DNA from 3 places in the Streptomyces collinus genome. Region 2 is predicted to be linked to each of the others. Evidence: riboswitches for the same ligand, from Rfam matches in the RefSeq annotation. Region 2 holds a riboswitch; each other region holds the start of a gene.
The links. A riboswitch is a leader RNA that binds a small molecule or an ion and turns the genes downstream of it on or off. The one in region 2 is predicted to bind cyclic di-AMP.

Region 1 (9,590 bases), 4.2 Mb from region 2:
CGCAGGAGATTGACCGTCGTCATGATCAGGTCGTCGAAGTCGAGGGCGTTCGCCTCGCGCAGCCGCGACTGGTACATGGCGTAGGCCTGGGCGAGGGTCTTCTCGAAGCCGTCGGTGGCCTGGGCGGCGAAGTCCTCCTCGTCGATCAGCTCGTTCTTCAGGTTGCTGATCTTGGCGCTGAAGGACTTCGGCGGGAAGCGCTTGGGGTCGAGGTCGAGGTCACGGCAGACCAGGGCCATCAGGCGCTTGGAGTCGGCGGCGTCGTAGATCGAGAAGCTCGATGTGAAGCCGAGTTTCTTGCTCTCGCGGCGGAGGATGCGCACGCACGCACTGTGGAACGTCATGACCCACATGGCGTTGGCGCGCGGGCCGACGAGCTGCTCGACGCGCTCCTTCATCTCGCCCGCGGCCTTGTTGGTGAAGGTGATCGCGAGGATCTGGCCCGGGTGCACGCCGCGCTCGGCGAGCAGGTGGGCGATGCGGTGCGTGAGCACGCGGGTCTTGCCGGAGCCGGCACCGGCCACGATGAGCAGCGGGGAGCCGGAGTGGACGACGGCGGCGCGCTGGTTGTCGTTCAGCCCTTCCAGGAGCGCGGCGGTGTCCACGACCGGGCGGGGTGCGCCGTCCCGGTAGTAGGCGTCCCGGTCCGGGGGCGCGTCGAACTTCCCGCCGAACAGATCGTCCGGAATCGACTCCGGAACGTGATCGTCCTCGGGCGGCGGCGGGGGCTCGTCCGCGGGGCCCCGCTGGGCCTGGAGGTTCGCCAGGAAGCTGTCGTCAAAGAGGCTGCTCATCGCTCTCCGAGTCTAGGGCGCCCCACTGACAGCCCGCCGCCGCCCTGAGAACATCGCCGGGCGCCCGACCCCCCGGCGACCGGCCGGCGGCGCATTGTCGCCCTCCATGACCGCATGATCACGGCCTGCTACACCCCCCGCAATCATGGATGAAACGTGACCAAACCCCCTCGATCATTCACTCTCGGCAACGTTCATGACCGAGGTCACGAAAATGTATCGGGCATATCACCCATCAACCTTCACAGGGGCCACACGAGTTGGCTACCGTGCGACCAGGCCGCATGACCCCCACCGGCGAACGTCGCCGGGCCGCGCGGCCTCCGCCGAGTCCGGTGTGCCGCAGTGGCAGCCGGAGCCGGGGACCCAACCGTGAACCTGGGGTGAATCGGCCCGACTCCCTGTGCGGAGAAGGCCGTAGGGCAAACCTTCCGAACCACCCGCCCGAACCCGACAGCTAACCCGGTAGGCGGAACGTGGAAGGAGTCGCCTCCCTTGGCGTCGCACCGCAAGTCGCGTCCTACGGGTACGCGCGTGGCAGGCATACGGACCCCCGCCCTCGCAACGGCGGCCCTCACCTCCGTGGCCCTGCTGTCCCAGTCGGCCAACGCCGCCCCCGAGGCCGACGACAAACCCAGCCTGGAAGAAGTCGAGAAGAAGGTCGACGACCTGTACCGCCAGGCGGGGTCGGCGACCGAGAAGTACAACGCGGCCAAGGAGAAGACGGCGAAGCAGCGCAAACGCGCCGACGCCCTCATCGACGACGTCGCGAAGCGCACCCAGAAGCTCAACGAGGCGCGCGAGGAGCTGGGGTCCTTCGCCTCCGCCCAGTACCGCACCGGCGCCGCCGCCCCGGACACGGCGACGTTCCTGCTGGCGGACACCCCGCAGGACTACTTCGACCAGACCCAGCTGATGGACCGGATGACGGGCCGCCAGAAGGTCGCGGTCGACGACTACATCGCGCAGCAGTCCGAGACGATGACGAAGCGCCAGGAGGCCACCGAGAGCCTGGAGGCGCTCACCGAGTCGCAGGGCGATCTGAAGGCCGCCAAGGCGACCGTCCAGCGCAAGCTCGCCGACGCGCGCGAGCTGATGTCGAAGCTGACCGCCGAGGAGAAGGCCCGGCTCGCGGCGATCGAGAAGGAGAAGCAGGAGGAGGCCGCCCGCAAGGCCGCAGAGCTGGCCCGGCAGCAGGCCGCGCAGCAGCAGGCGCAGGAGGAGGCCGCCCAGCAGCAGGACAGCGGATCCTCGTCGTCGGGTTCGGCGGGCTCCGGCTCGTCCACCTCGACGGCCCCGGCCGACTCCTCGTACGCCACCAAGGCCGACAAGGCGCTCGCCTTCGCCCGCGCGCAGATCGGCAAGCCGTATGTGTGGGGCGCGGTCGGCCCCGGCTCCTACGACTGCTCCGGTCTCACCCAGGCCGCCTGGAAGGCCGCCGGCGTCGACCTGCCGCGCACGACCTACGACCAGGTGAACGCCGGCACCACGGTCCCGCTCTCCCAGGCCCAGCCCGGTGACCTGGTCTTCTTCTACGACGACGTCACCCACGTCGGGATCTACATCGGCAACGGCATGATGATCCACGCCCCGAAGCCCGGCACGTACGTGCGCGAGGAGTCGACCTACTACGACGGCGAGTCGGCCATCCACAGCGTGGTGCGGCCGGCCTGAGAAGTCCCTGCGGGGCCGGTTCCAGTCAGTCGGATTCTCAGCGGTCTGTCGTCGGTCTGCCGTCTGCGACAGATCGCTGAGAAACGCTCCGCAGGGTGGCAGCGATGTCTTCCTGGGGCACGTCAGCGGCATTGAATTCGCGGCCTTGGAATGCCTGCCGACGCCCTGCGCGCTACGCAGCCCGTCACGAGTTCAGGTCAGTTGCATCCGGACATCGTGTAGATGTTGTCGACGACGACCCTGCTCCCGGACTTCATGTAGGAGTACGCCTCGCCGCAGCCGCCGCGCTTCTGGTAGACGGGCCCGGCGTAGGTGCTGTACGTGCCGAAGTCCTCGGCGTGAGGCGTGTCGGTGAAGTTGTCCTTCAGCCGGATGCCCATGGAGCGCGCGGCGCCGGTGTCGTTGAAGAGGACACCGCAGATGTACTTGTCGTACAGCTTGTTGGAGCCGCTGTACTTGCCGTTCCACCACAGGTAGAGGCTGGCGTTGGTGCCGTAGCGCGCAGCGCCGGCGGAGATGGTGTAACCGGAGCCGCAAACGTTGGCGGCAGCCGCGGTCACGGTGGCGTCGGCCTGCAGAAGGGCCTTGCCGTCGGCGCCTTCGATCATCTTGAGGCCCTTGCTGCCTCCGAGTTCGATGATCTTCGGTTTCTTGGTGTCTGAGTCAGCTGCGGCGTCAGCGCTCGTGGCGGTGACGGCGGTCAGGGCCAGGGCTGCGGCGACGACGGCGTTACGCCTGACGGAACGCGTGAACATAGAGCTCCCCTGTCATGTTCTCGATTCACAAACGGGTGAGACTTTATCCCCCTCGAATGTCGGGCAATGGTTTATTGAGCTGGTTTTGAGCTTCGCAAATAGGGAACACCATATTCCCTTTCCTTGCGGCGTAGTAAATAAGTCGGTTTTCGGTCACTGAAGACCGGCCATTCTGAATCCGCAGGTTCACACCGGCGGCTCGGCAGCGAGGGGCGCGCCGAGCTCGACCGGCCAGGCGTGCCGGGATGTCCCGTCACGCTTTTTGAGGGGCACGCGCGCGTGCCCTTCCCGTAACGGGTGCGGCGCTCTCTAGCATCGGCACTATGTCCGGTCCCTCCCCGTTTGCCACCTGGTGGTCGACGTACGCGCTGGCGACCGGCATCGTGTCGGTCGGTCTCGACTCGGCGGGGTACGAGGTCCTCTCCCGCATCGCCCTCGCCCTGGCCTGCGCGGCCTTGGCGGCGGCGGGCGCCGGCCTCGTCCAGCGCGCACGCGGCGGGTGGCGGGCGGAGACGCCCGCCGAGCTCACGGCCGTGGCGGCGACCGCCGTCCTGGGCACCGGCTTCTCCGCGGCCGGCCTGCAGCCCGTCGCCGAGGCGCTGCTGGCACTCGCGATGCTGCTCTGGGCGGTGCTGCTCACCGCGGAGGCCGGGGGGCGGCACGGCACGGTGTTCCTGCGCTGCGTGGCCACCCAGGGGCTCGCGGTGCTCGGCGCCACGCTCGCCGCGGCCGATACGTCGGCCTGGCTCGCCCACGCGGCCCTGGTGCTGTTCTGGCTGGGTCTCGTGCTCTACGGCTTCGCCCTGTTCCGCTTCCAGCCCCGGCAGGTGGAGGAGGGGCGCGGGGACCACTGGCTCGCGGCCGGCGCCCTCGCCGTCTCCGCACTGGCCGGGGCGAAACTCCTCAGCGCCGACAGCGCGCGCCTGTACCTGTGGAACGAGGACAACGCCGACGTCCTGCGCACGACGGCCGTCACGCTGCTCGTGCTCGCGCTGGTCGCCTGCGTCGCCCTGCTGCTCGCCGAGCTGTTCTGGCCCCGCCACCACTACGACGTGCGGCGCTGGGCGACCGTGTTCGCCGCGGTGGTGACGGCCGAGGCCACCATGGCCGTCGCCGCCGCCCTGGACGTCCCCTGGCTCGACGCCGTCGGAGAGGTGCTGCTGTGGGTCGCGGTGGCCGCGTGGCTCGGGTGCACCGCCTGGGCGGTCACCTCGGCCCGGGACGGCGCCCGGCGCTCCCGGGTCAGGTCCAGAGCACGGCGATGAAGATGTTCGCCGTCGTCAGCAGACCGACCAGGCCGAAGAGGCCCTTGTCCACCTTCTCGTCGTCCCGCTTCACATAGACCAGGCCGAGGATCACGATCAGCAGGGCCAGCTTCACGCCGATCTTGATGTTGTTCACGGACTGGTCGTCGGCCTGGTTGAGGCCGACCAGGGCCACACCGGTGACCAGCATCGTGAGCGCGCCGTGCAGCATGGCGGGGGTGTAGCGGGCGGTACCCTCGCCCATCGCCTTCATCTGGGTGAGGAAACCGCCCAGGAGCGAGGCGATGCCGATGATGTGGAGGCCGACGAAGAGGTGGATGAGTACGTCCATGAGGGCGGAGCCTAATCAGGGCCCCTGGACCGCCCGACACCGGCCCACTGATGCACATATGCGCCCCATAGCACCCGATCACGGTCACTCGCTCATGATTCGGTGCATCGGTCATCACGCTGAGTGAAGTCGACGGCGTCAAGGCGGGGCGGCGGTCGCATACGGTCACCGCCGGTCCTCTCAAGACACTTCCGCACACCTGCCACCGCCCCGTCGCGGCGGCGTTTAGCGTCCTCCACCAGGTGCCCGGCTCCCCACCGCCGCCCGGGCCAGGGGCGGCAGTCGGACACCACCGCCGAAAAGGTCCGGCGGCGATCCGCTCCCCCTGTGCGGGCCGTCGCCGGACGCGCAGGCCGCCCGTCCGCTCCCCCCGGCGGCCGCACGCACCCGTCGGCGGTCGAGGAAAGGACGTGGCCTTCAGGTGGCAGCGCACCGCAAGCCCCGACAGCGCTCGATGGGTGGCGGCAAGGCCCGAACGGCCGCCACGATCGCCCTCGCGGGCGCGGCGACGGCGACGGGGTTCGACGGAACCGGACACGCCGAGCCACAGCTCACACCCGGCCAGGTCAGAGCCAAGGTGGACAAGCTGTACCAGGAGGCTGAGGTCGCCACCGAGAAGTACAACGGCGCGAAGGAGAAGGCCGAAGCGGCCGGGCAGCGGTTGAAAAGCCTCCAGGACCAGGCGGCGCGCCAGGAGGAGCGGCTCAACTCCGCCCGGGCCGCCCTGGGTTCGGTCGCCGCCGCGCAGTACCGCGTCGGCGGCCTCGACCCCGCGGTGCAGCTCGCCCTCTCCGACGATCCCGACCGGTACCTGGAGAACGCCGAGTTCGTCGAGCGGGCCGGCAGCCGGCAGAACGCCGCCGTCGCGGGGGTACGCAAGCAGCTCCGGGAGATCGAGCAGCTGCGCGGGGCCGCCCGCATCGAGCTGACGTCCCTGAAGTCACGCCGGGCGGAGCTGAAGCAGCACAAGAAGACGATCACCGGCAAGCTCGGCTCGGCACGGCAGCTGCTGTCCCGGCCCGGCCCGCAGGAACGTTCCCTGTCCGGCGCGTCGCAGGACCGCGCCTCGCGCTCGACGGGCCCACGGGACACCCTCGCGGCCCCCGGCTCCGCCTCGTCCCGGGCGACCGACTCCCGCGCGGCCGCCGCCGTCTCCTACGCCTACCAGAAGCTCGGCAGCCCCTACGTCTGGGGCGCCACCGGCCCGAACGCCTTCGACTGCTCGGGCCTCGTCCAGGCCGCGTACCGCGCCGCGGGCGTCTCCCTGCCCCGCACGACGTACTCCCAGATCGCCGCGGGCCGCCGCGTCTCCCGCTCCGAACTCCTCCCCGGCGACCTGGTCTTCTTCTACACCGGCATCAGCCATGTCGGCATCTACGTGGGCAACGGCCGCATGATCCACGCCCCGAACCCCTCGGCGCCGGTGCGCGTGGCCCCGCTGGACGAGATGCCGTTCGCGGGGGCCACGCGGGTGGTGTGAGCGCCGCTGTCAGACGAGCCGTCGGGCCGTCGCCCAGCGTGTCAGCTCGTGCCGGTTGGAGAGCTGGAGCTTGCGCAGGACCGCCGAGACGTGCGATTCGACGGTCTTCACGGAGATGTACAGCTGCTTGGCGATCTCCTTGTACGCGTAGCCCCGGGCGATGAGCCGCAGCACCTCGCGTTCGCGCTGGGTCAGGCGGTCCAGGTCCTCGTCGACCGGCGGTGCGTCCGTGGAGGCGAAGGCGTCCAGGACGAACCCGGCCAGCCGGGGCGAGAAGACCGCGTCGCCCTCCTGGACACGGAAGATGGAGTTCACGAGGTCCGTGCCGGTGATCGTCTTGGTGACGTAACCGCGGGCGCCGCCGCGGATCACGCCGATCACGTCCTCCGCCGCGTCCGACACGGACAGCGCCAGGAAGCGGACCGGCTGCTCGGTGTCGCCCATCAACGGGGCACAGCGGCGCAGCACTTCGACGCCGCCGCCGCCCGGCAGGTGCACGTCGAGCAGGACCACCTCGGGGCGGGTCGCGGTGATCACCGTGACCGCCTGGTCGACGTCCGCGGCCTCGCCGACGACCTCGACACCGGTCTGCTCGGTCTGCCCGATCTCGGCCTGGACCCCCGTACGGAACATGCGGTGGTCGTCCACGAGGACCACGCGCACGTGACGCCCCGGTCCGCCGGCCGCCTCCGCCGGTCCCGCCGTACCGTTCGCCTCGGTCGGCTCGCTCATGACGTCTTCTCCGCCCTCTCCATCTCCAGCTCGACCTCCGTGCCGCCGTCCGGCACCGCGCGCAGCCGCGCCGTACCGCCGTTGCGCTCCATGCGGCCGATGATCGATTCTCTGACACCCATCCGGTCGGCGGGTATCGAGTCGAGGTCGAAGCCGGGGCCGCGGTCCCGGACGGACACGAAGACCGTCTTCCCCTCGACCTCGGCGAAGACCTGCACGGCGCCGCCCTCGCCACCGTACTTGGCGGCGTTCACCATTGCTTCCCGCGCGGCCTGCATCTGTGCGGCGATCCTCTCGTCGAGCGGGCAGTCGCCGACGACCACGACCTCGATGGGCACGCCGTGCTTGTCCTCCACCTCGGCCGCGTTGCGCCGCACGGCGTCGGCGAGGGTGGTGGGTTCGTCGGCCTCGTCCTTGCCGGTGCCCTCGGGTTTGTACAGCCAGGTACGCAGGTCGCGCTCCTGGGCACGGGCCAGGCGGCGGACCTCGTTCGCGTTCTCCGCGTTGCGCTGGATCAGCGTGAGGGTGTGCAGCACCGAGTCGTGCACATGGGCGGCCACCTCCGCGCGCTCCTGCGCACGGATGCGCATCAGGCGCTCCTCGGAGAGGTCCTGCGTCATGCGCACCAGATACGGCCCGGCGAGGAGCGTTATGCCGACGAGGACCGCGAGGGCCGCCTGGAGGACGGAGCCGAGGTGGGCCGCGGAACCCTGGAGGACGAAGATGCCGGAGACACCGGCCGTCACCAGCAGCACGCCGCCCACCGAGCGCAGCAGCGTGACCGTACGCCGGCGGCGGCCGACCTCGACCCAGCGGGCCCGGCGGGCGTTGTCCGCCTGCCGCCAGACCAGGGCGACGCCCGCGCCGACGAGCACCGCCGGCCAGAGGTAGGCCCGCGCTCCTCCGCTGAGGTTCACGTTGCCCACGAAGACCATGGCCACCACGACCATGAGGAGCAGGGCCACCATCTGACCCTTGTCGGGCCTGCGCGTGACGCGTCTGCGGCGGCCGTCGGGTGAGGTCTCCGCGGCCGGCGGCGACGGCGGCTTCTGCGCCTCGACACCTCCGACGCCGAGCGGGACGAAGAACCAGAACGCGGCGTACAGCAGCGCACCGAGGCCGTCGGCCATGAACAGGCCGACGAAGACGAGCCGTACCCAGATCACGGGCAGCCCGAGGTGCCCGGCGAGGCCCCGCGCCGCGCCCCCGAGCCAGCGTCCGTCACTGCTGCGGTAGAGCTTGCGCGGCGGCCGCGGTTCGGCGAGTGGCGCTGCTGCGGCTTCCGACATGCCTTTGATGGTCACACGTGCGGGAGGCCGGAGCATCAGGGTCGGCCCCTGAGCCTCCCCTGATCTCCGCGGGCCGCTCCTCGAACGCTTCCCGAGCCGCCCCTCAGGGCCGATATCAGGGTCCGGCCAGGGTCGTTCCGACTCCCGCGGGGGCGTCGCGCCCGTCACCATGGACCCATGACCGATCACGAGCACGCCGCGACGGGTCCGGGACCCGGCTCCGGCCCGCGCCCCGCCCCGGGCGCCGGGCCGCAGGATGCCGCGCCCGCCGCGGGCCCCGCGCCCGGCCGCGCGGACGCGGGAGAACAGGGAGGAGCCCCCGGCCCGGCCGCCCCCGCCGAAGACGGTGTGCCACCGGGGCCGCCCCACGCGTTCCGCCGCGACCGCCGCCACAAGACCCTGGCCGGCGTCTGCGCGGGGCTCGGGCGGCAGTGCGACATGGACCCGGTGATCTTCCGCATCACCCTCGCCGTGCTCTCCGCCACCGGCGGCATCGGCCTGCTCTTCTACGGCTTCGCCTGGCTCTTCGTCCCGTACGACGACGAGGAGAAGAACGAGGTCCGCAAACTGCTCACCGGCCGGGTCGACGGCCAGGCCCTGGCGGCCGTGCTGTTCGCGCTGGTCGGCTGCGGGGTGTTCCTGACGATGCTGAACAACGGCGGGGTGCTGACCTTCGCCGTCGTCCTCTCCCTCCTCCTCGCGGGCGCAGGCTACTGGTCGCGCCACCGCGCCGCCCCCAGCCCCGACCCCCTGGCCGCGCAGGCCGTCGCCGACGCCCCGCCGGAACCCCAGGCGCCGCCGGTGTTCCTCACCGCCCCCTCCTGGTGGCGCGACCCGATCGTCAAGGACGGCACCCACATCGGCGGCACGGGCTACCTGTGGGGCCCCCGCGACCCCCATGACCTGGACGTCGCCGCAGCCCTCAACATCGGCCTCGGCAGGCCAGGTGCCCGCGAGGACATACCCGCCCCGCGCCCCCGGCCGCCCCAGCCGCGCGGGCCGCGCTCGATCGGCGGCTCGGTCTTCCTGCTGGCCCTGCTCGCGGGAGCCCTCGGCACGAGCCGCACGTGGGACGGCCACCCGCTCGGCACCAGCCTGCAGACGGGCCTGGCCTGTGCGCTCGCCGCCCTGGGCCTGGGCATAGCCGTCAGCGCCTTCCTGGGCCGGACCGGCGCCGGCTCGGTCTTCCTGGCGATCATCACGGCCGGCCTGCTCGCCGGCGCGGCGGCCCTGCCCAAGGACATCGACACCCACTGGGCGCGCACCACCT
Region 2 (9,590 bases):
CGAGGTCGCGCAGCACGGCCGCGGCGGCGAGCGTCTTGAACACCGAGGCCATCGGGAAGAGCTCGTCGGCCCGGTACGCCACCGTCCGGCCCGTGCGCATGTTGCGGGCGTACACGCCCAGCCGTGCGGTGTGCTCCCGCTCCAGGTCCCGCAGTCGCGCGGTGACACCGGTGGTGCCGGGTAACGCGTGGGCGGTGCCGCCGCCCAGCGCGAGGGCGGCGGCCGTGCCCAGTGCGAGGGCCGTACGGCGGGACGGGTGTGGTGTGTTCGTGTGCAAAGCGGTCCTTTCGGCGGCGATCACGTTCGTAGTTCAACACGCGATCACGTCCGCGCCGGTTTCACCGCGCGCCCGACGAACGCTCGGAACGCCCGGGAGCCTCCCTGGACCCGGAGGCCTCCCGGGTGCCCGAGCCGGCCGGACGGCGCTCAGCAGCGGGGCCCCGGGCATGTCCGGCTGGTCCGCCGGATTGCGGCGGGCGGTGAGATCCGGGGCCGTGGGCCGGCTGCCGAGCACGTTCGCGCCGGTTTCACCGCGCGCGTCCGGTTTCTCAGAACATCCCGGGAGCCTCCCGCACCCGGAACGCCTCCGCGTCCCACGAGCCGTCCAGCCGCGGCGCCAGCCAGTGCGGCGCGGCCGCCCGGGAGCCTCCCTGGACCCGGAGGCCTCCCGGGTGCCCGACCCGGCCGGACGGCGCTCAGCAGCGGGGCCCCGGGCATGTCCGGCTGATCCGCCGGATTGCAGCGGGCGGTGAGATCCGGGGCCGTGGGCCGGCTGCCGAGCACGTCCGCGCCGGTTTCACCGCGCGCGTCCGGTTTTTCAGAACATCCCGGGAGCCTCCCGCACCCGGAACGCCTCCGCGTCCCACGAGCCGTCCAGCCGCGGCGCCAGCCAGTGCGGCGCGGCCGCCCGGAAGCCGGCCGGGGCCAGGGCGCCCGACCCGGCCGGGACCGAGCCCAGCAGCGGGGCCCCGGCCACGTCCGGCAGGTCCGCCAGATTGCAGCGGGCGGCGAGATCCGGGGCCTCGGGCCAGCTTCCGATGACGATCCCGGCCGGCTCCAGCCCCCGGGAGCGCAGTTCACGCGCCGTCAGCTCCGTCGTGTTGAGGGTGCCGAGCCCCGCGGGGGCCACGACCAGCACCGGCGCAGACAGCAGCCGTGCGGCGTCCGCGAGGGTGCCGCCGGCCGCGTCGAACCGGACGAGCAGCCCGCCGGCCCCTTCGACCAGCACCAGGTCGTGCTCGGTGGCCAGCTTGGCGGCGGCCTCCGCGACCTCGTGCGGATGGACCGGGGCCCGCCCCGCCCGGCGCGCTGCCGTGGCCGGCGCCAACGGCTCGGGATACCGGGCGAGTTCCGCCGTCGTCACCGGGCCCGCGAGGCGCGCCACCTCGGCGGCGTCCCCGGGCTCGTCGGGCGCTACGCCCGTCTGCGCGGCTTTCAGCACGGCCACCGACCGGCCGGCGGCCAGCGCCGTCGCGGCGACGGCGGCGGTCACGACCGTCTTGCCGACCTCCGTGCCCGTGCCCGTGATCACCAGTACCGGCATGTCATCCCTCCCGCGCCGCCGCGCACACGGCCCGCGCGATCCGCGCCAGGTCCGCGTCGCCCGTGACGTACGGCGGCATGGTGTAGATCAGATCGCGGAACGGCCGCAGCCACACGCCCTCGCGCACGGCCGCCGCCGTCGCCGCCGCCATGTCCACGGGGTGGTCCAGCTGCACCACCCCGATGGCGCCGAGCACCCGTACGTCCTTCACTCCCGGCAGCTCCGAGGCCGCCGCGAGCCCGTCCCGCAGGCCCGTCTCGATCCGCTTGACCTCCGCGAGCCAGTCCTGCCCGAGCAGCAGCCCGATCGAGGCGCAGGCCACCGCCGCCGCCAGCGGATTGCCCATGAACGTCGGGCCGTGCGCGAGCACCGGCACCTCGCCCCGCGAGATGCCGTCGGCCACCCGGGCGGTGCACAGCGTCGCCGCCATGGTCATATAGCCGCCGGTCAGCGCCTTGCCCACGCACATCACGTCCGGCGTCACGGCCGCGTGCTCCGCCGCGAACATCGCGCCCGTACGGCCGAATCCGGTCGCGATCTCGTCGAACACCAGCAGCACGTCATGCGCGTCGCACGCCTCGCGCAGCACCCGCAGATAGGCGGGGGAGTGGAACCGCATCCCGCCCGCGCCCTGCACCACCGGCTCGACGATCACCGCCGCCAGTTCGCCGGCGTGCCGCTCGATCAGCGAACGCAGCTGTTCGGCGTACGTATCGTCGTACTCCGCCGGGGGCGGACCGGCGAACACCTGACGCTGGAGCACCCCGGTCCACAGCTCGTGCATCCCGCCCTCGGGGTCGCACACCGACATGGGCTGCCAGGTGTCGCCGTGGTAGCCGCCGCGCCAGGTCAGCAGTCGCTGCTTGCCGGGGCGGCCCAGCGAACGCCAGTACTGCAGGCACATCTTGACCGCGACCTCGACCGACACCGACCCCGAGTCGGCGAGGAAGACGTGCTCCAGACCCTCGGGCGACATGTCGACAAGGAGCTTCGCCAGGCGCACGGCGGGCTCGTGGGTGAGCCCGCCGAACATCACGTGGCTCATCCGCCCGAGCTGCTCGCGGGCGGCCTCGTTGAGCACCGGGTGGTTGTAGCCGTGGATCGCCGACCACCAGGACGACATCCCGTCGACCAGCTCTCCCGTGTCGTCGGCGAGCCGCAGCCGCACCCCGCTCGCCGACTCCACGACGAGCGGTTCCTGCCGCCCGGGCATCGGGCCGTACGGATGCCACACGTGCCGCCGGTCGAGCTCCAGCAGCTCGGCCACGGCCGGCTCAGGCATTGGGGGCGAGGTCCGTCCCGGCGCCCCGGCGGCGCACGGCGACCAGGTCGGTCCGTGCTTCGTCGGCCCGGGGAGGAGCCGCCGTCCCGGCGGATCCACAGACCTCGCCGCTCTCCTGCGAGCCGCACCCGCCGCCCTCGCCGCAGCCCCCGGACGCCCGGTGCTCCGGCAGCGTCACCTGGTCGGTGCCCTCCACCTCGAACCCGGCGTCCGCGATCATCTCCAGGTCGGCCTTGCCGGCCTGGCCCTCGCTGGTGAGGTAGTCGCCGAGGAAGATCGAGTTGGCCAGGTGCAGGGCGAGCGGCTGCATCGTGCGCAGATGGACCTCGCGCCCGCCGGCGATCCGCACCTCCACGTCGGGGCAGACGAACCGCGTCATCGCCAGGATCCTGAGGCACCGCTGCGGGGTCAGGTTCCACTCCTTGCCGAGCGGGGTGCCCTCGAACGGGATCAGGAAGTTGACCGGAACCGAGTCCGGGTCCAGCTCGCGCAGGGAGAAGACGACGTCGACCAGGTCCTCGTCCGTCTCGCCCATGCCGGCGATCAGCCCGGAGCAGGCGGACAGACCGGCCGCGTGCGCCTTCTGCACGGTGTCGACGCGGTCCTCGTAGGTGTGCGTGGTGGTGATCTCCCCGTACGTCGCCTCGGACGTGTTGAGGTTGTGGTTGTAGGCGTCGGCTCCGGCCTCGCGCAGCCGCTCCGCCTGGCCGTCGGAGAGCAGTCCGAGGCAGGCGCACACCTCGACGCCTTCGTTGTTGTCCTTGATCGCCTTGATCGTCTCGGAGACCCGGTCCACGTCCCGGTCGGTCGGGCCACGCCCGCTGGCCACCAGGCACACCCGCTTGGCCCCGCCGGCCACACCGGCCGCCGCCGCGTCGGACGCCTGGCCGGGCTTCAGCCAGGTGTACTTCAGGATCCCGGCCGTCGAGCCGAGCCGCTGCGAACAGTACGAGCAGTCCTCGGGGCACAGGCCGGACTTGAGGTTGACGAGATAGTTCAGTTTCACCCGCCGGCCGAACCAGTGCCGGCGCACCTTTCCGGCCGCGGCCACCACATCGAGCAGGTCGTCGTCGGACGTCGCGAGGACGGCCAGAGCCTCGTCGCGGGTCGGCAGCTCGCGCCGAAGCCCCTTGTCCACCAGCGTGTTCAGCAGGTCCATGGAAGCCGATCCTGTCCTAAGGAGGTGCTCGGGGCAAAGGAGAGTTCGCACAACAGAGTCGCTTCGAGGTGTGGGTATTGCCACACAGTGACCTGCTGGTGGTCCCGCTAGTGTCTGTGCACTGCCTACAAATTCCCCGGAGGACCACCCATGGCGTTCGGCTGGATCGACGAGCAGGCGGAGCTGCGTGCCCGCGCCGGACTCGTACGGACTCTGCGCCCCCGTCCGGCCGATTCGCCGCTCCTGGACCTGGCGAGCAACGACTACCTCGGGCTGGCCCGCCACCCCGAGGTCACCGAGGGTGCGGCCCGGGCCGCGCGGACCTGGGGCGGCGGCGCCACCGGCTCCCGGCTCGTCACCGGCACGACCGAACTGCACGCCGAACTCGAACGGGAACTGGCCGATTTCTGCGGCTTCGAGGCGGCCCTCGTCTTCTCCTCCGGCTACGCCGCCAACCTCGCGGCGGTCACCGCGCTGGCCCCGCACGGCTCCCTGATCGTCTCCGACGCGGGCAACCACGCCTCACTCATCGACGGCTGCCGGCTGGCCCGCGGTACCACGCAGGTCGTGGCGCACGCCGAGCCGGACGCCTCGCGCAAGGCGCTGGCCGGCCACGAGGGCACGGCCATCGCCGTGTCCGACACGGTCTTCTCGGTCGACGGCGACGCGGCTCCCCTCGCCGCCCTGGCCGAGGCCTGCCGGGAGCACGGCGCCGGACTGGTCGTCGACGACGCCCACGGTCTGGGCGTCCTCGGCGACGGCGGTCGCGGCGCCCCGCAGGCGGCGGGGCTCGCGGGCGCGGACGACGTCGTCGCGACGGTCACGCTGTCCAAGTCGCTGGGCAGCCAGGGCGGAGCCGTCCTCGGCCCGGCCCGGGTCGTCGAGCACCTGGTCAACGCCGCCCGCACGTTCATCTTCGACACCGGACTCGCCCCCGCCGCGGCGGGGGCGGCCCTGTCGGCCCTGCGGTTGCTGCGCCGCGAACCGGAACGGGCGGCGCGGGCCCGCGCGGTGGCGGGCGAACTGCACGCACGCCTGACCGCCGCGGGTCTGGAAGCGGTGCGTCCGGACGCCGCGGTGGTCTCGGTGCGCGCGCCCTCTCCCGAGGACGCCGTGAACTGGGCGGCACGGTGCCGCGCGGCGGGCCTGGCCGTGGGGTGCTTCCGTCCTCCCTCCGTGCCCGACGGCATCTCCCGGCTCAGGCTGACCGCCCGCGCCGACCTGACCGGTCAGCAGATCGAACGCGCTGTGGGGCTGATCGGCGAGACGCGGCCATGAGTCGGCGTGACACGGCCGTGCGTCGCGCGATGACGGTCTGACCGGACGGGGTTACATGCGGTCCACCCCGGCCGCGAACGCGGCCCAGCTCCCCGGGGAGAAGAGCAGTGCGGGTCCGGACGGGGTCTTGGAGTCGCGCACGGCGAGCAGTCCGGCCCAGGGCGGGGCGTCCGGACACGCGGTCTCGACGCAGTTGTTCGCGCCGGTGCTGTAGCTGCTGCGCAACCACCGCACACCGTGCAGTTCGGTGCTTGAGGGGACGTGACGAGGCAGTGCACGCATGGTGCCTCCTTACGCGCCGGCGGCTGTCCCGGCGATGAAATCCAACGAGTCCTCGGGCGAAAGGGCGTGGATCTGAAGGGCGTTGAAGGCCTCCGTGTAGGCCTGGAGGTCTTCTTTCCGTTCGAGGTAGAGGCTACTCGTCAAGTGGTCGAGAACAACCACATCCAGATCAGAAGTGCTCGAAAATGAGAAGATAACGAAAGGTCCGGTGACGCCGATGTGCGCCCCGGCCGCGAACGGCAGGACCTGGAGGCGCACTTGGGGCAGCCGCGCCGCCTCGACCAGCCGCTCGAGCTGGCGGGTCATGACCCCGGGCCCGCCGACCTCCCGCCGCAGCACCGCCTCGTCCAGGACGGCGCTGAGTCTCAGTGGGGGATCGGCGCGCAGCACGTCCTGCCGGGCCAGCCGCACTTCCACCAGAGTGTCGAGCCGGTCCTCCGGGAGCCCCTCCACCGCCGCCCGCGTCACCGCACGCGCGTATTCGGGCGTCTGGAGCAGGCCCGGCACGACCGTGGTCTCCAGCGTGCGCATCGCGCCGGCCTGGGACTCCAGACTGATGAAGTCCCAGTAGGTCGGCGGCAGCACCCCGCGGTAGGCGTGCCACCAGTGGTGCCGGCCGCCGCTGTCGTCGGACCCCGCCAACGCCATGAGCAGTTCGCGGAGTTGAGAGTCCGCCACGACGTAGGCGTCGAGAAGTAGCCGCACGTCGGCCGGTTTCACCCCGCTCGTGCCCGTCTCGATCCGGCTGACCTTGGACTGGTGCCAGCCCACCAGCCGGGCCGCCTCACCGCTCGTGAGCCCCGCAGAGGTGCGCAGCGCACGCAGTTCGGCGCCCAGTTTCCGGCGGCGCACCGCGGGACCGTGCTGCATGGCTCCTCCTTACTCCTTCCGAGCCACCCAAATACGGCCTCGCGTCGCAGAGTTCACCGCTTTGAGCGACAGATATATGCACATCTTGGTGGATCGCAGCCCTTCGCGGGCGTTCTGGTGGCACTCTGGCGACGAAACACCAGTCCGGGACCGTACTCGAACCATCCGCTCCGCGTCGGGCTGTGGTCCCGTGGGAAAGGGACGACGACGCCATGGCAGACCATTTGGAAGCATCCGTCACTCTGCCGAGCGATCCAGCCTCGGTCTCCGCAGCGCGTGCGTACGTGGTGGGCACGCTGGCGGAGTGGGGCCTGCCGGCGGACACGGAGGTGTCCGACACCGTCCGGCTGATCATCTCCGAGCTCGCCACCAACGCCGTGCAGCACACCTTCGGCCAGTCACCCACCTTCACCGTGGGTGTCGAGCTCGACCGCGATGAGCACCTGCGCATCGGTGTCACGGACAGTCATCCGCGCTTCCCCAGACGCCTGCCCGCCGCCGTACAGCAGGACAACGGCCGCGGCCTGGTCATCATCCGCTGGCTGACCGCGGAATGCGGCGGCAGGCTCCGCATCCGCCCCACCCGTGAGGGCGGCAAGACCATCTCGATCGAACTCCCGTGGGCCGTCCCGGCGCAGCCGCTGACGACGGCGGTGCAGCAGGAGCCCTAGTCACTCCCAGCAGGACCCGAAAAGACCTCCCCGACGGGTGCCCTCCACGCACCCCCGGCCCGCGCCACCGACATCCGGGCCACCCACGGCTACGACGCCCGCTCCGAGCCCTTCGGCCCGCCGGAGTGCGAGGCCGTCACCGGTGCCGTGCCGACGCCTCCCGGTGCGCTGCCGCTCCTCGAAGCCCGGACGGCTGCCTCACGGTTCGCCGCAGCAGTGCGGGGACCTTGACGTCGCCCTGGTCCGGTCCTTCCTCGGCGGTCTCCCCGGTGGCGTCCGCCTCCTTGCGCAGCCCCGCCCGCCGCACCAGCCGCGGGAGCAGCCCCCACAGGCCGACACAGACCAGGAACGTCGCGGCGCCCGCGGCGATACCGCCGGCCCGGCCCGTGGTCACGTCGACCACCAGCAGCACGGAACCGCTGAACGCGAACACCAGCACGCTCAGGCCGATGGTGGCCAGGCGCGAGGAGACCTGCACGATGCGGGGCTTGGCGCCCTGCTGGAAGAGGGAGCGGTGCAGCGCGGCCGGCGCGGTGAAGAGCGCGGCTGCCAGGACCGCCAGCAGCAGGGTGATGACGTAGGTGACGCACTGGACCGTGTCGAGATCCTCGAAGCGCGAGGTGAAGGCCAGCGACAGCAGGAAGGCGAAGAGGATCTGCACGCCCGTCTGGGTGACGCGGAGTTCCTGGAGCAGCTCCACGAAGTTGCGGTCGGCGCGTTGCAGCGGAGTCTCGTTGCGTGCGGTGCAGGGGCGGTGCTCGGCCATGGGGTCACGGGTATCCATGTGAGCCCGTGTCACGCTCCGGCGTGCGGCGGCGCGTCAGGACGCCGCCGCACGCCGAGCGGATCACTTCACGCGCCCGTACCAGACGCTCTTGGTCCAGAGCTTCTGCAGTCGCACCACGTCCCCGCTCTTCGGGGAGTGCCAGAGCTTGTTCTTACCCGCGTAGATACCGACGTGGTACACGTTGCTGCCCGAGTGGAAGAACACCAGGTCTCCCGCCTTGCGGTTCTTGGCGGAGATGTGGCGCGTCTTGTTGTACTGCTGGGCAGCCGTACGGGGGAGCTTCTTGCCGGCCTTCTTGAACGAGTAGAGCGTGAGCCCGGAGCAGTCGAACCGGTGCGGACCGGTGGCCCCGTACTTGTAGGGCGAACCCTTCTTGGAGGCCGCGATCTGGAGTGCCTTGGTCGCCGGCGTGGCTGCCGCGGCCTCGGAGGTGAAGCCGGGCGCCACGATCGAACCGCCCACGGCGGCGATGGTGAGCGCCGAGGCCGTGCCGGCCCGGACCATGAGCGACGGGACACGATTGAGCGCAGTCATGCGCAACCCTTCGTCAGCCGCCTGTGAAGGATGACCTGTCGGATTCGGGCTGGCGAAGTTGCCCGGCCGCTGACGCGGCTTCACCCCAAGGGCTGCTCGGGCGAGGTCATGGCGTGACCGTCCCGGCGACCCGTCGTGCTTGGGTCCTCCACTCCTGCCGATCCACTCCTGTCGACCGGTCATCCGGGCGGCGGCAGGATTCGGCGTCCGCCCGGATCGCCCCGCCACAGCGGCGGGGGCTTGTCGTCAGACAGGGATCTTGGCGCATGCCTGTCCGGATTTCCCAACGGAACCGGGGGTTTGTGTTGTTACTCACCACTCACCCGTTCGGGTGGACACGTGTGCGTTCGAGCCACTGTCCACGCATTCGCGGACCCCCGGACCAGGGACGGAATGCCCCATTCCGTCCCTGGGCTACGCGCGTTGCGCAACCGGAACGGCCCCAAAATCGGTCTCCCGCCTACTCCGAACAGGGGTACGTCTTTTGGTCCGTTTCGACTCAGCTCCGGACGCTCCGGTGACGGCGCGGGTGTCCGGGCCGGCGCTTCCGCGTCAACTGACGGACTCCGGGGGCAGGGTGAGCCGGGCCGTGCGCCGCTCGCCGTCCAGCACACGCAGCGCCCGGGCCAGCGTGCCGGCGTGCAGTTCCGTCTCGCCCCGCTGATGCATCAGGGCCAACGCGTCGCGCAGTGCGGTGGCCTTGCCGACCAGCGCCTGGGCGGCGCGCAGTCCCCGGTAGGTGTCGCCGTCCTGCGCCGGGTTGATGCGGCCCAGCAGGTCGACGACATCGAGGTAACGGTCGATCAGTTCCGCCTCGGCGCGCGTCAGGGCGGGCAGCGGCGGCAGTTCGGGCGGGAGCACCGGGACCTCACCGACCGGTCGGCGGGGCGAGGGTGGCCTTGCGGCTGGGGATGATCCCGTCCACCAGGCCGTATTCCACCGCTTCCTGGGCGGTGAGGATCTTGTCCCGCTCGATGTCCGCGCTCACCTGCTCCCGGGTGCGACCCGTGTGCAGCGCGAGCAGCTCCTCCATCCGGACCCGGATGCGCGTCAACTCGTCCGCCTGGATCGCCAGATCACTGGCCTGCCCCCGGACCGGCTCGGGCAGCGCGGGCTGATGGATCACCAGGCGGGCGTCGGGCAGGGCGAATCGCTTGCCGGGCGTGCCCGCCGCCAGCAGCACC
Region 3 (9,590 bases), 4.0 Mb from region 2:
CCGGGCGACGAGCCGTCGCCCGTCTCGATCTTGACGGCGATGCCGACGAGGATCGGCACGCCCGCCAGCACGGCCAGCAGCGCGAGCGTGCGCCACCGCCGGAACGTGGTGACGAGCTCGTTGCGCAGCAGCCCGAAGGTCCACAACGGACTGACGGGCCGTACCGGCTGTACGGCTTCCGCGACTTCAGCCCGCGACATCGAAGCCCTCCCCCGTCAGCGCCACGAACGCGTCCTCCAGCGAGGCCCGTTCGACCGTGAAGCCGCGCACCCGGACCCCGGCCGTCACCAGCGCGGCGTTCACCTCGGCGAGGTCGCGGTCCGGTGGTTCGCCGGTCACCCGGTCGTCGGTGACGACGACGTCGGCGACGCCCTGCTCCTTCAGGATCCGGGCCGCCTCCGCCGGGTCCGGCGTGGTCACGACCAGCCGGCCGCGCGCCCCGGCGGACAGCTCGGCGACCGGTCCCTGCGTGATCAGCCGGCCCTGGGCCATCACGGCCGCGTGCGTGCAGACCTGCTCGATCTCGTCGAGGAGGTGGGAGGAGAGGAAGACCGTCGTGCCGTCCGAGGCCAGCTCCCTCACCAGGGCGCGGATCTCGCGCATGCCCTGCGGGTCGAGGCCGTTGGTGGGCTCGTCCAGGACGAGCAGCCGGCGCGGCTGGAGCAGCGCGGCCGCGAGACCCAGGCGCTGTTTCATGCCCAGGGAGTACGCCTTGGCCTTCTTGCCCGCGGCGGCCGTCAGGCCCACCCGGTCCAGGGCCGAGGCGACCCGGATGCGCCGGGTGCGCGGGTCGGCGGCCGGGTCGGCGCTGTCGTAGCGGAGCAGGTTGTCGCGGCCGGAGAGGAAGCCGTAGAGGGCCGGGCCCTCGATGAGGGCGCCGACGTGCGGGAGCACGGCGCGGGTGGCCCGGGGCATGGGCTGCCCGAGCACCCGGGCCGTGCCGGAGGTGGGCTCGATGAGGCCCATCAGCATGCGGATGGTGGTGGTCTTGCCGGAGCCGTTGGGGCCGAGGAAGCCGAAGACGCTGCCCGCCGGGACGGTCAGGTCGAGACCGTCGACGGCGAGCTGTCCGCCGCGGTAGCGCTTGGTGAGCGCGCGGGTGGCGATGACCGGTTCCCCGGTCTCGGCCCGCGCCTCACGCTGCTCCGGTTCCCCGGCGGACACCTCGCCCATCGGCTTCCTCGTTCTCTCGACGTCCCGTGCGGCTGCGGGACCTACTTCCCGGCGTCGGCCGCCTTCACGAGCGCGTCCTTGGTGACCAGGCCCGCGTAGACCTTGCCGTCGTCGGTGACGAGGGCGTTGACCAGGCGGGTCGAGAACACCGTGCCCGAGCCGAACGTGCCGTGGACCTTGTCGCCGAGGGAGTCCATGAAGCCGCCGAGTTCGCCGCCGGCCTTGCCCGAGGGCACGCCCTCGCCGCCGGTGTCGAAGGTGGCTATGGCGGTCCAGCCCTCGCCGATGGTCTTCATCCCGTCGAGGCCGTCGGCGCCCTTGCCGGAGTCCTTCCCGGCCTTGGGCGCCGCACCCAGGTCGAAGGGCTTGCCGGGGGCCTTGCGCGGGGTTTCGCCCGAGGCCTCGTCGCGTGCCTTGCCCGCGTCCTTCTCCTCGGTGACCTTCGCGCCCTTGGGCGGGGTGAAGTCGAAGGTGGAGGCGGCCGGCTTGGCGAAGCTCACCTTCGTGAAGCCCGCGTCGACGACGGCCGGGCCGCCGCCCGCCGGGGTCAGCGTGAACTTCAGCGGCATGCCGGTCTGCGCGTCCACGGCGACGGTGATCGCGCCGACCGTCGAACCGGACTGCTTCGGCTCGACGACCAGCTTGTAGGCGTCCCGGCCGGCGACCTGGGCGGTGCCGTCCACGGTCACGGACGTGGTGTCGTCGACCGCCTTCAGGGCCTCCTCGGCGAAGTCCTTCGGCATGGCCGGCGGCTGCTGGTCCTTGCCGTGCTCCGGGCTCTTCGAGGAGGTGCCGTGGTAGACCTCGTTGGACTTGCTGTCGTAGCCCCAGACGTCCTTGCCGTTGTGGATGACGCTGTATTCGGCGGCGTTCTCCAGCAGCGACAGCTTCTGCTTGTCCGGGCCGTCGGCGGCGACGCGCAGGGTGTGCGTGCCGGAGGCCAGTTCGGTGAGTTTGGCCGTCGGGTCGGCGGAGGAGCCGCCCTCGCCCTGGCCGGCGGCGCCGGACAGCAGGCCCGACTCCAGGCCGCCGAGGTTCGGCAGGCCGAGGTCCGTGCTGATCCTCACCGTGCCGGACAGCTGCTGGACGTCCGACTTGGCGATCTTCTCGATGAGTTGCTGTGCGGTGATCTTCGGGAGGTCGGGGTCCCCGGAGTCGGCGAGCGCGGGGACCAGCCCGATCGTCGCGGCGGCCACCCCCACCACGGTGACCGGGACGATGTACCGCGCGGCCTTGCGCCGCCCGGAGCGCTGCTCGTCGACCTCTCCGGCGGTCGTGCTGTCGTCGGATGCGTACGGTGCCATGTGTGCCCTACCTCCGTGGTCGGCGGCGGCTGTCCGTGTCGTCCACGCACTCGTCCCTGAGCCGCCATTCTCACCCGAACAGGTGAGGAGTGGTGTCTTTCCCTGGTGTCCATCTGACCAAATCGGCCAGGGAGATACGTCAGACCCCGGGCTCAACTCCGTGTACTGCTGGGGTATGACACGGAAGGGCGGCTTCTCCCCCGACCCGTAGGGGTCGTGCGGGGAGGGAGGGCTAGGGCCTGTCGTTTGGATCAGGCCGCAGGAAATCGACGGTGCTGATCAGCGCCCGTGAGCGGGGCCTGGTGCGTGCAGCTGCAAGGCGGAGGAGGGCGTCGACGCGATGGGGGCCCCTCCCGCGCGAGCGCAGCCGAGCGTGGGGGAGTCGGCAACCGACGACAACGCGGCAGATGTGCGTGCCAGGCCCCGCGTCTGCGGCCTGATCCAAACGACAGGCCCCTAGCCGGCCCGGTGCACCACCGCGTCGCACAGTTCCAGGAGCGCCGCCTTCGCGGTGCACTCCGGGAGGGGCGCGAGCGCCGAACGGGCGTCCTGGGTGTAGCGGACGGTGTCCTGCCGGGCCTGCTCCAGCGCCGGGTGGGCCCGCAGCAGGCGCAGGGCCTCGGCGTGCCGGGCGTCGTCGGTGAGGTCGGAGTCGAGCAGCTCGCACAGGGCGATGTCCTCGGCGAGTCCGAGCCGGGCCGCCCGCTCGCGCAGCCGCAGCACCGGCAGCGTGGGGATGCCCTCGCGCAGGTCGGTGCCGGGGGTCTTGCCGGACTCGTGGGAGTCGGAGGCGATGTCCAGGACGTCGTCCGCGAGCTGGAAGGCGACGCCGAGCCGCTCGCCGTACTGGGTCAGGACGTCCACGACCGTGTCGTCGGCGCCGGACATCATCGCGCCGAACCGGCACGACACGGCGACCAGCGAGCCGGTCTTGCCGCCCAGCACGTCGAGGTAGTGCTCGACGGGGTCCCGGCCGTCCTGCGGTCCGGCCGTCTCCAGGATCTGGCCGGTCACCAGACGCTCGAACGCCTCGGCCTGCACCCGCACGGCCTCCGGGCCGAGGTCGGCCAGGATGTGCGAGGCGCGGGCGAAGAGGAAGTCGCCGGTGAGGACCGCGACGGAGTTGCCCCAGCGCGTGTTCGCGCTCTCGACACCGCGGCGCACGGCGGCCTCGTCCATCACGTCGTCGTGGTACAGCGTGGCGAGGTGGGTCAGCTCCACGACGACGGCCGACGGCACGATCCCGGGTGCGTACCGGTCGCCGAACTGGGCGGAGAGCATCACCAGCAGCGGGCGGAACCGCTTGCCCCCGGCCCGCACCAGGTGCTGGGCGGCCTCCGTGATGAAGGGCACCTCACTCTTGGTGGCCTCGAGCAAGCCTTCCTCGACAGCCGCCAGTCCGGCCTGGACGTCGGCTTCCAGAGCCTGGTCCCGCACGCTCAGCCCGAACGGCCCGACGTCGGTCACGAGGGGTCTCCTGTCTGCTGTGTCTGCCGGTGATTACGCGGATTGTCGATAGGTCGCTGCCCTCACTCCGGCCAGCGTATCCGGTCACGTTTCGATCACCGCCAGCACCCAGGGTTACAGGCCGGGTGGTATCCGATCACGACCGTTATGTTTTCGATCAACCTATAAGAACAGATATAAATCGACTTACCCAGGGGTAGTGAACTATGCACGATTTGCCGTGATGAGTAGGTGAATTCCCCTTGGTGGAAATTGCCCTGCGAACTCGTGATCAGTGAGTTGAATCACTTGTCCCCCTTTTCCGCCCCGCCTCGGCATCGGCCCGTACCACCTTCCCCCGAACGCCAGTTGAACCTTGGCTCCCGCAAAGGATCAAGCGCCCCAAACACCCCCGACCAAGGTCAACCGCGCGATATGTGACTGAGGTGCTTGTTCCCGACATGTGCTCTCGCATACGTTCCCGGCCTGTCCGGCGGACGCCCAATCCTGCCGCCGCCCGGACTCCCCACAGGAACCGACTCACTCACGCAGGGCAGGAGCGGGGGACCCAGGTAAGTCGCCGGTCCGCACAGCGGCACGGCTCGGGGTGAAGCCGCGCACGGCACACAGCGCCGTACGCGGCCGGGCACCTCCCGGCCCGAACCCGACAGCTCACCTCGCAGGCGCCGGAGAGGAATATCGCCATGGCCGGACGAGGCAAGCACCGTCGCCCCAGAACCAACCCGCTGACCCGAGGCTTCATCGCCGCCGGTACCGGCGGAGCAGCACTCACCCTTCCGCTCCTCGGCGCCACGCACGCGAGCGCCGCCGAGCCCCAGAGCGCACCGGCCGCCGCACAGTCCGTGCCGCAGGCGGTTCAGCCCGCCAAGTCCCTCACGTACACCGTGGTCAAGGGCGACTCGCTCGCCCGCATCGCGGACAAATACGACGTCTCGGGCGGCTGGAAGCAGCTCTACAAGGACAACCGCGCCGCCGTCGGCAGCGACCCGAAGCTGATCCACCCGGGTCTGAAGCTGACGGTGAAGACCACCAAGACGGACGCCGCGAAGAAGACGGCGACCAAGTCGTCCGCCCCCGCCAAGCCGGCCGCGAAGCCCGCCGGCGGTGTCGCCCAGGCCACCCAGGCGTCCGCCAAGACCTACGCGGACAACCTCGACGGGTGGATCCGGGAGGCGCTGGACATCATGGCGCAGAAGGGGATCCCCGGGTCCTACGACGGCATCTACCGCAACGTCATGCGCGAGTCGTCCGGCAACCCCCTGGCGATCAACAACTGGGACTCCAACGCCGCCAAGGGCACCCCGTCCAAGGGCCTGCTCCAGACCATCGACCCGACCTTCCAGGCCTACCACGTCGACGGCACCTCGTGGGACCCGTACGACCCGGTCGCCAACATCACCGCGGCCTGCAACTACGCGGCCGACCGCTACGGCTCGATCGACAACGTCAACGGCCCGTACTGAGCAGCCCCGCCCAGCAGTCGTTCGAGGACGACGGCGATGCCGTCGTCCTCGTTCGACAGGGTGACCTCGTCGGCCACGGACTTGAGTTCGGGGTGGGCGTTGGCCATCGCCACCCCGTGAGCGGCCCAGTCGAACATCGGGATGTCATTGGGCATGTCACCGAAGGCGATGGTGTCCGCCGGGCGCAGCCCCAGATGCTCGGCGGCGAGCGCGAGGCCCGTGGCCTTGGTGATACCGCACGGCTGGAGTTCCACCGTGCCGGGCCCCGACATCGTCACCGTCGCCAGTGAGCCGACCACCGAGCGGGCCGTCGTCGCCAACTCGTCGTCGGAGAGATGGGGGTGGCGCAGCAGCACCTTGCTGATGGGCTCGCCCCACAGTTCGTCGCGCCGGTCGACCCGTACGGCGGGCAGGGTCGGGTGCGGCATCAGATAGCCCGGCTCGATCAGCGTGAGCCCGTCGACCCCGTCCTGGTCGACCGCCGCGTACACCTGCCCCACCTCGGCCTCGATCTTGCCCAGGGCGGTCTCGGCCAGTTCCCGGTCCAGGGTGATGGACCACAGCAGCCGGTCCGCGCCGGCGTCGTACACCTGCGCGCCCTGCCCGCACACCGCGAGCCCCGTGGCGCCGAGGTCGTCCAGGAGCGGCCGCACTCTGGGCGCCGGCCTGCCCGTCACCACGAGGTGCTGGGCACCGGCGTCCGCCACCCGCGCGAGCGCGGCGAGGGACCGGTCGGAGAGGGTGTCGTCGCCGCGCAGCAGCGTCCCGTCCAGATCGGTGGCGATGAGTGAATATGCGATGGTTGCGGCCATGATCAGAGAATACGGACAGCGCGCCCCTTCGTTTCATCGTACGACCGATGCCGATTGCCCGGTTGAAGGCCTCTGCACCGGTTGGCAACAACATGGTCCGCTACCTACCCGTGAGGCCGCATCGAGCGGTACCTTCCAAGTGTCCAGGGGGGACTTGATCGGGGGGTCGGGTTGAGCAGTGGGCGCATACGCGTGGCCGGGCCCGGGGAACTCGGCGAAGGGGAGAGGGAGCGCTGGCGTGCGCTGCGCGCGGCCTCCGAGGCACCGCGCAACCCCTTCATGGAACCGGAGTTCACCGAAGCCGTCGGCCAGGTCAGGCCGGGTGCCCGGGTGGCCGTGGTGTACGAGGGGCCGGAACCGGCCGGGTTCCTGCCCTACGAGCGTGGCCCGTTGGGGCAGGGCCGGGCGATCGGGCTCGGTGTCTCGGACGCGCAGGGCGCGATCCTGCGGCCGGGCCTGGAGCTGGAGACCGGCAGGCTGCTGAGGGCCTGCTCGGTGTCGAGCTTCGCCTTCGACAATCTGGAGGCCGAGCAGCGGCTGTTCGTCCGGTACGCCGCGGAGGAGCACGCCACCTACGTCGTCGACGTGGAGAAGGGCTACGAGACGTACGAGTCGGTACTGCGTTCGCAGTCGCCGAAGTTCCTGAAGACCACCCTGGCCAAGGAGCGCAGGCTCGGCCGGCAGGGCGGCGAGCTGCGGTTCGTCTTCGACGAGCGCGAACCGGCCGCGCTGCGCACGCTCATGGAGTGGAAGTCCGCGCAGTACCGCAGGACGGGCCGCCGGGACCGATTCGCCCAGGAGTGGATCACCCGGCTCGTCGGGCAGCTGGCCCGGACCCGGGCGCCGGAGTGCAGCGGCACGCTGTCGGTGCTGTACGCCGGTGAGCGGCCCGTCGCCGCGCACTTCGGACTGCGTTCGTCCTCGGTGCTGGCCTGCTGGTTCCCGGCCTACGACCCGGAGTTCGCGAAGTTCTCGCCCGGTCTCGTGCTGCACCTGCGCATGGCCGAGGCGGCGGCCGCCGACGGCATCGGCTTGCTCGACCTGGGGCGGGGGGCGGCCGAGTACAAGGACGCGCTGAAGACGGGCGAACTGCCCGTGTACGAGGGGGCGGTGACCCGGCCGGGGGCCGGCGCGGCACTGCACTGGCTGAGCCGCGAGCCCTCGCGCCGCGCGCACAGCTTCGTCCGCAGCAGGCCGCGGCTCGCGTCGCTGGCCGCGCGGACGCTGAAGGGCGCGGCTCGGCTGCGCCGTACCTGACACACAAGGGGGGTGGGCGCATGGCCCGTTCGGCGCGTGCGCAGGAGGAGATCCGGCGGTTCCTGGACATCGGGGCGGTGCAGGTCGCCGAGCTGGACCTCGACGGTGACGAGGCGGTGCTCAGACCCGGCCCGGGGAGCCCGCCCGTGACGCACGGCGAGGTGTTCGTGCTGGTCAGGCGGGGCGGCCGACCCGTGGGCACGCTGCTCGGGCAGGTGCCCGAGGGGGCGGATCCCAGGGCCGTGCTGGTGGAGCGGGCGCGGGCGGAGTGCGGGCCGGCCGTCTTCGGCGAACCCGGGGAGCCGCCGTTCACGAGTGTCGTCGTCGCCACCCGGGAGCGCGCCGGGCAGCTGGCCCGGGCGCTGGACTCGCTGCTGGCGCAGGACCATCCGCGGTTCGAGATCGTCGTCGTCGACAACGCTCCCGTCACGGACGAGACGCGGGAGCTGATCGAGCGGAAGTACGCCGAGCGCGTGCGGTACGTCTGCGAGCCTGTTCCGGGGCTCGCAGGCGCGCACAACGCCGGGCTGGACGCCGTGCGCGGCGAGGTGGTCGCCTTCACCGACGACGACGTGGTCGCCGACCCGCGCTGGCTGACCGAGCTGAGCGCGCCCTTCGCCGCCGATGCCGGGCTCGGCTGCTGCACCGGGCTGATCCTGCCCGCGCGGCTGACGACCCCGGCCCAAGTGCTGCTGGAGAGCCACGGCGGCTTCGCGAAGGGCTTCACTCCAAGGACGTACGACCCGGCGCGTCCGCCGGGCGACGAGCCGCTGTTCCCATTCACGGCCGGGCGGTTCGGCTCGGGCGCGAACATGGCGTTCCGGACGGCGGTGCTGCGCTCCGTCGGCGGTTTCGACCCGGCCACCGGCGCCGGGACGGCCGCCCGGGGCGGCGACGACCTCTACGGGTTCGTGCGCGTCCTCGCCCAGGGCCACCGGCTGCGCTACACGCCGTACGCCCTGGTCTGGCACCACCACCGGGAGACCTGGCGGGACCTGGAGACCCAGGCGTACGGCTACGGCGCCGGGCTCACGGCGTACCTCACCGCGGTGCTCGTGAACCGGCCCGCGCTGTTGCCGGCGTTCCTCGCGAGACTCCCCCGCGGCCTCGCCCACGCCCGCACGCTGACGGCGGTACGCGAGACGGACGCGGCGGACGGCACCGGCACCGGCACGCCGGGCGACCACGATGTGCGCACCCATCCCTGGCCGCGGCGGCTGTCGCGGTTGCAGCGCAGGGGGATGGTCTACGGGCCTGTCGGCTATCTGCGGGCGCGGTACGCGCTGCGCGCGGCGGTCCGGGAGAAGACGGCTCAGCGGGCGCAGGCCGCTTCAGGGGCGCAGGCCGCTCACGGGGCGCAGACCTCTCAGGGGGCGCAGACCTCTCAGGGGGCGCAGACCTCTCAGGGGGCGAGATGACGACGTCGGCACGTACCCGTGGTGAGGGACCGATATCGCCCTCGGGCACCCCGGCCATCCCCGTCTTCCTCTACCACGCCGTGATGGACGACCCGCCCGAGTGGATCGCCGAGTTCACGGTCACGCCACGGCAGTTCGCGGCACATCTCGACGTCATCGTCGGCAGCGGGCGCACCCCCGTCACGATCAGCGCGATCGCCGATCATCTGGCCGGGCGGGCGCCGCTGCCGCCCCGGCCCGTCCTGCTCACCTTCGACGACGGGTTCGCCGATCTGCCCGGCCCCACCGCCGAGGTCCTGGCCCGACGCGGGCTGCCCGCCACCGCCTACCTCACCACCGGCGCCATCGCCCCGGGCGGCCGCAGCCTGCTGCCGCCCGCCCCCATGATGACCCTGGCCCGGGCGGCGGAGCTGGAACGTTCCGGCATGGAGATCGGCAGCCACACCGTCACGCACGCGCAGCTCGACACCCTGTCCGCCAAGGACCTGGCGTACGAACTGCGCACCTCCAAGGCCGTACTGGAGGACGCCCTCGGGCACGAGATCCGGCACCTCGCCTATCCGCACGGCTACAACAGCCCCCGGGTGCGGGCGATGTCGGCCCGGACCGGCTACGAGACGGCGACCGCCGTGCGGCACGCACTCAGCTCCGACCGCGACGAGCGGTACCGCATCGCCCGGCTCATCGTCCGGCGCA

Region 1: it holds a riboswitch for cyclic di-AMP, as region 2 does, so the genes downstream of both, RFN52_RS24845 (C40 family peptidase) here and RFN52_RS05510 (C40 family peptidase) in region 2, are expected to answer to the same signal.
Region 3: it holds a riboswitch for cyclic di-AMP, as region 2 does, so the genes downstream of both, RFN52_RS23905 (transglycosylase SLT domain-containing protein) here and RFN52_RS05510 (C40 family peptidase) in region 2, are expected to answer to the same signal.

What each region holds. Positions count from the first base shown of each region.
Region 1 is NZ_CP133771.1:5,423,256-5,432,845, reverse strand. Features, by position in the region: gene pcrA (DNA helicase PcrA) at 1-794, opposite strand, end outside; cyclic di-AMP (ydaO/yuaA leader) riboswitch at 1,109-1,281, shown strand; gene RFN52_RS24845 (C40 family peptidase) at 1,290-2,468, shown strand; gene RFN52_RS24840 (hypothetical protein) at 2,666-3,223, opposite strand; gene RFN52_RS24835 (tellurite resistance/C4-dicarboxylate transporter family protein) at 3,547-4,488, shown strand; gene RFN52_RS24830 (hypothetical protein) at 4,466-4,819, opposite strand; gene RFN52_RS24825 (C40 family peptidase) at 5,241-6,299, shown strand; gene RFN52_RS24820 (LuxR C-terminal-related transcriptional regulator) at 6,309-7,031, opposite strand; gene RFN52_RS24815 (ATP-binding protein) at 7,028-8,320, opposite strand; gene RFN52_RS24810 (PspC domain-containing protein) at 8,498-9,590, shown strand, end outside.
Region 2 is NZ_CP133771.1:1,244,170-1,253,759, reverse strand. Features, by position in the region: gene bla (class A beta-lactamase) at 1-277, opposite strand, end outside; gene bioD (dethiobiotin synthase) at 818-1,543, opposite strand; gene RFN52_RS05545 (adenosylmethionine--8-amino-7-oxononanoate transaminase) at 1,545-2,825, opposite strand; gene bioB (biotin synthase BioB) at 2,818-3,984, opposite strand; gene RFN52_RS05535 (8-amino-7-oxononanoate synthase) at 4,135-5,262, shown strand; gene RFN52_RS05530 (DUF397 domain-containing protein) at 5,314-5,544, opposite strand; gene RFN52_RS05525 (helix-turn-helix domain-containing protein) at 5,554-6,414, opposite strand; gene RFN52_RS05520 (ATP-binding protein) at 6,627-7,085, shown strand; gene RFN52_RS05515 (DUF6328 family protein) at 7,222-7,869, opposite strand; gene RFN52_RS05510 (C40 family peptidase) at 7,933-8,406, opposite strand; cyclic di-AMP (ydaO/yuaA leader) riboswitch at 8,410-8,622, opposite strand; gene RFN52_RS05505 (hypothetical protein) at 8,959-9,267, opposite strand; gene RFN52_RS05500 (ATP-dependent Clp protease proteolytic subunit) at 9,275-9,590, opposite strand, start outside.
Region 3 is NZ_CP133771.1:5,241,731-5,251,320, reverse strand. Features, by position in the region: gene RFN52_RS23925 (ABC transporter permease) at 1-200, opposite strand, end outside; gene RFN52_RS23920 (ABC transporter ATP-binding protein) at 187-1,173, opposite strand; gene RFN52_RS23915 (LolA family protein) at 1,215-2,477, opposite strand; gene RFN52_RS23910 (polyprenyl synthetase family protein) at 2,934-3,944, opposite strand; cyclic di-AMP (ydaO/yuaA leader) riboswitch at 4,447-4,624, shown strand; gene RFN52_RS23905 (transglycosylase SLT domain-containing protein) at 4,628-5,407, shown strand; gene RFN52_RS23900 (HAD family hydrolase) at 5,371-6,219, opposite strand; gene RFN52_RS23895 (GNAT family N-acetyltransferase) at 6,391-7,476, shown strand; gene RFN52_RS23890 (glycosyltransferase family 2 protein) at 7,497-8,894, shown strand; gene RFN52_RS23885 (polysaccharide deacetylase family protein) at 8,891-9,590, shown strand, end outside.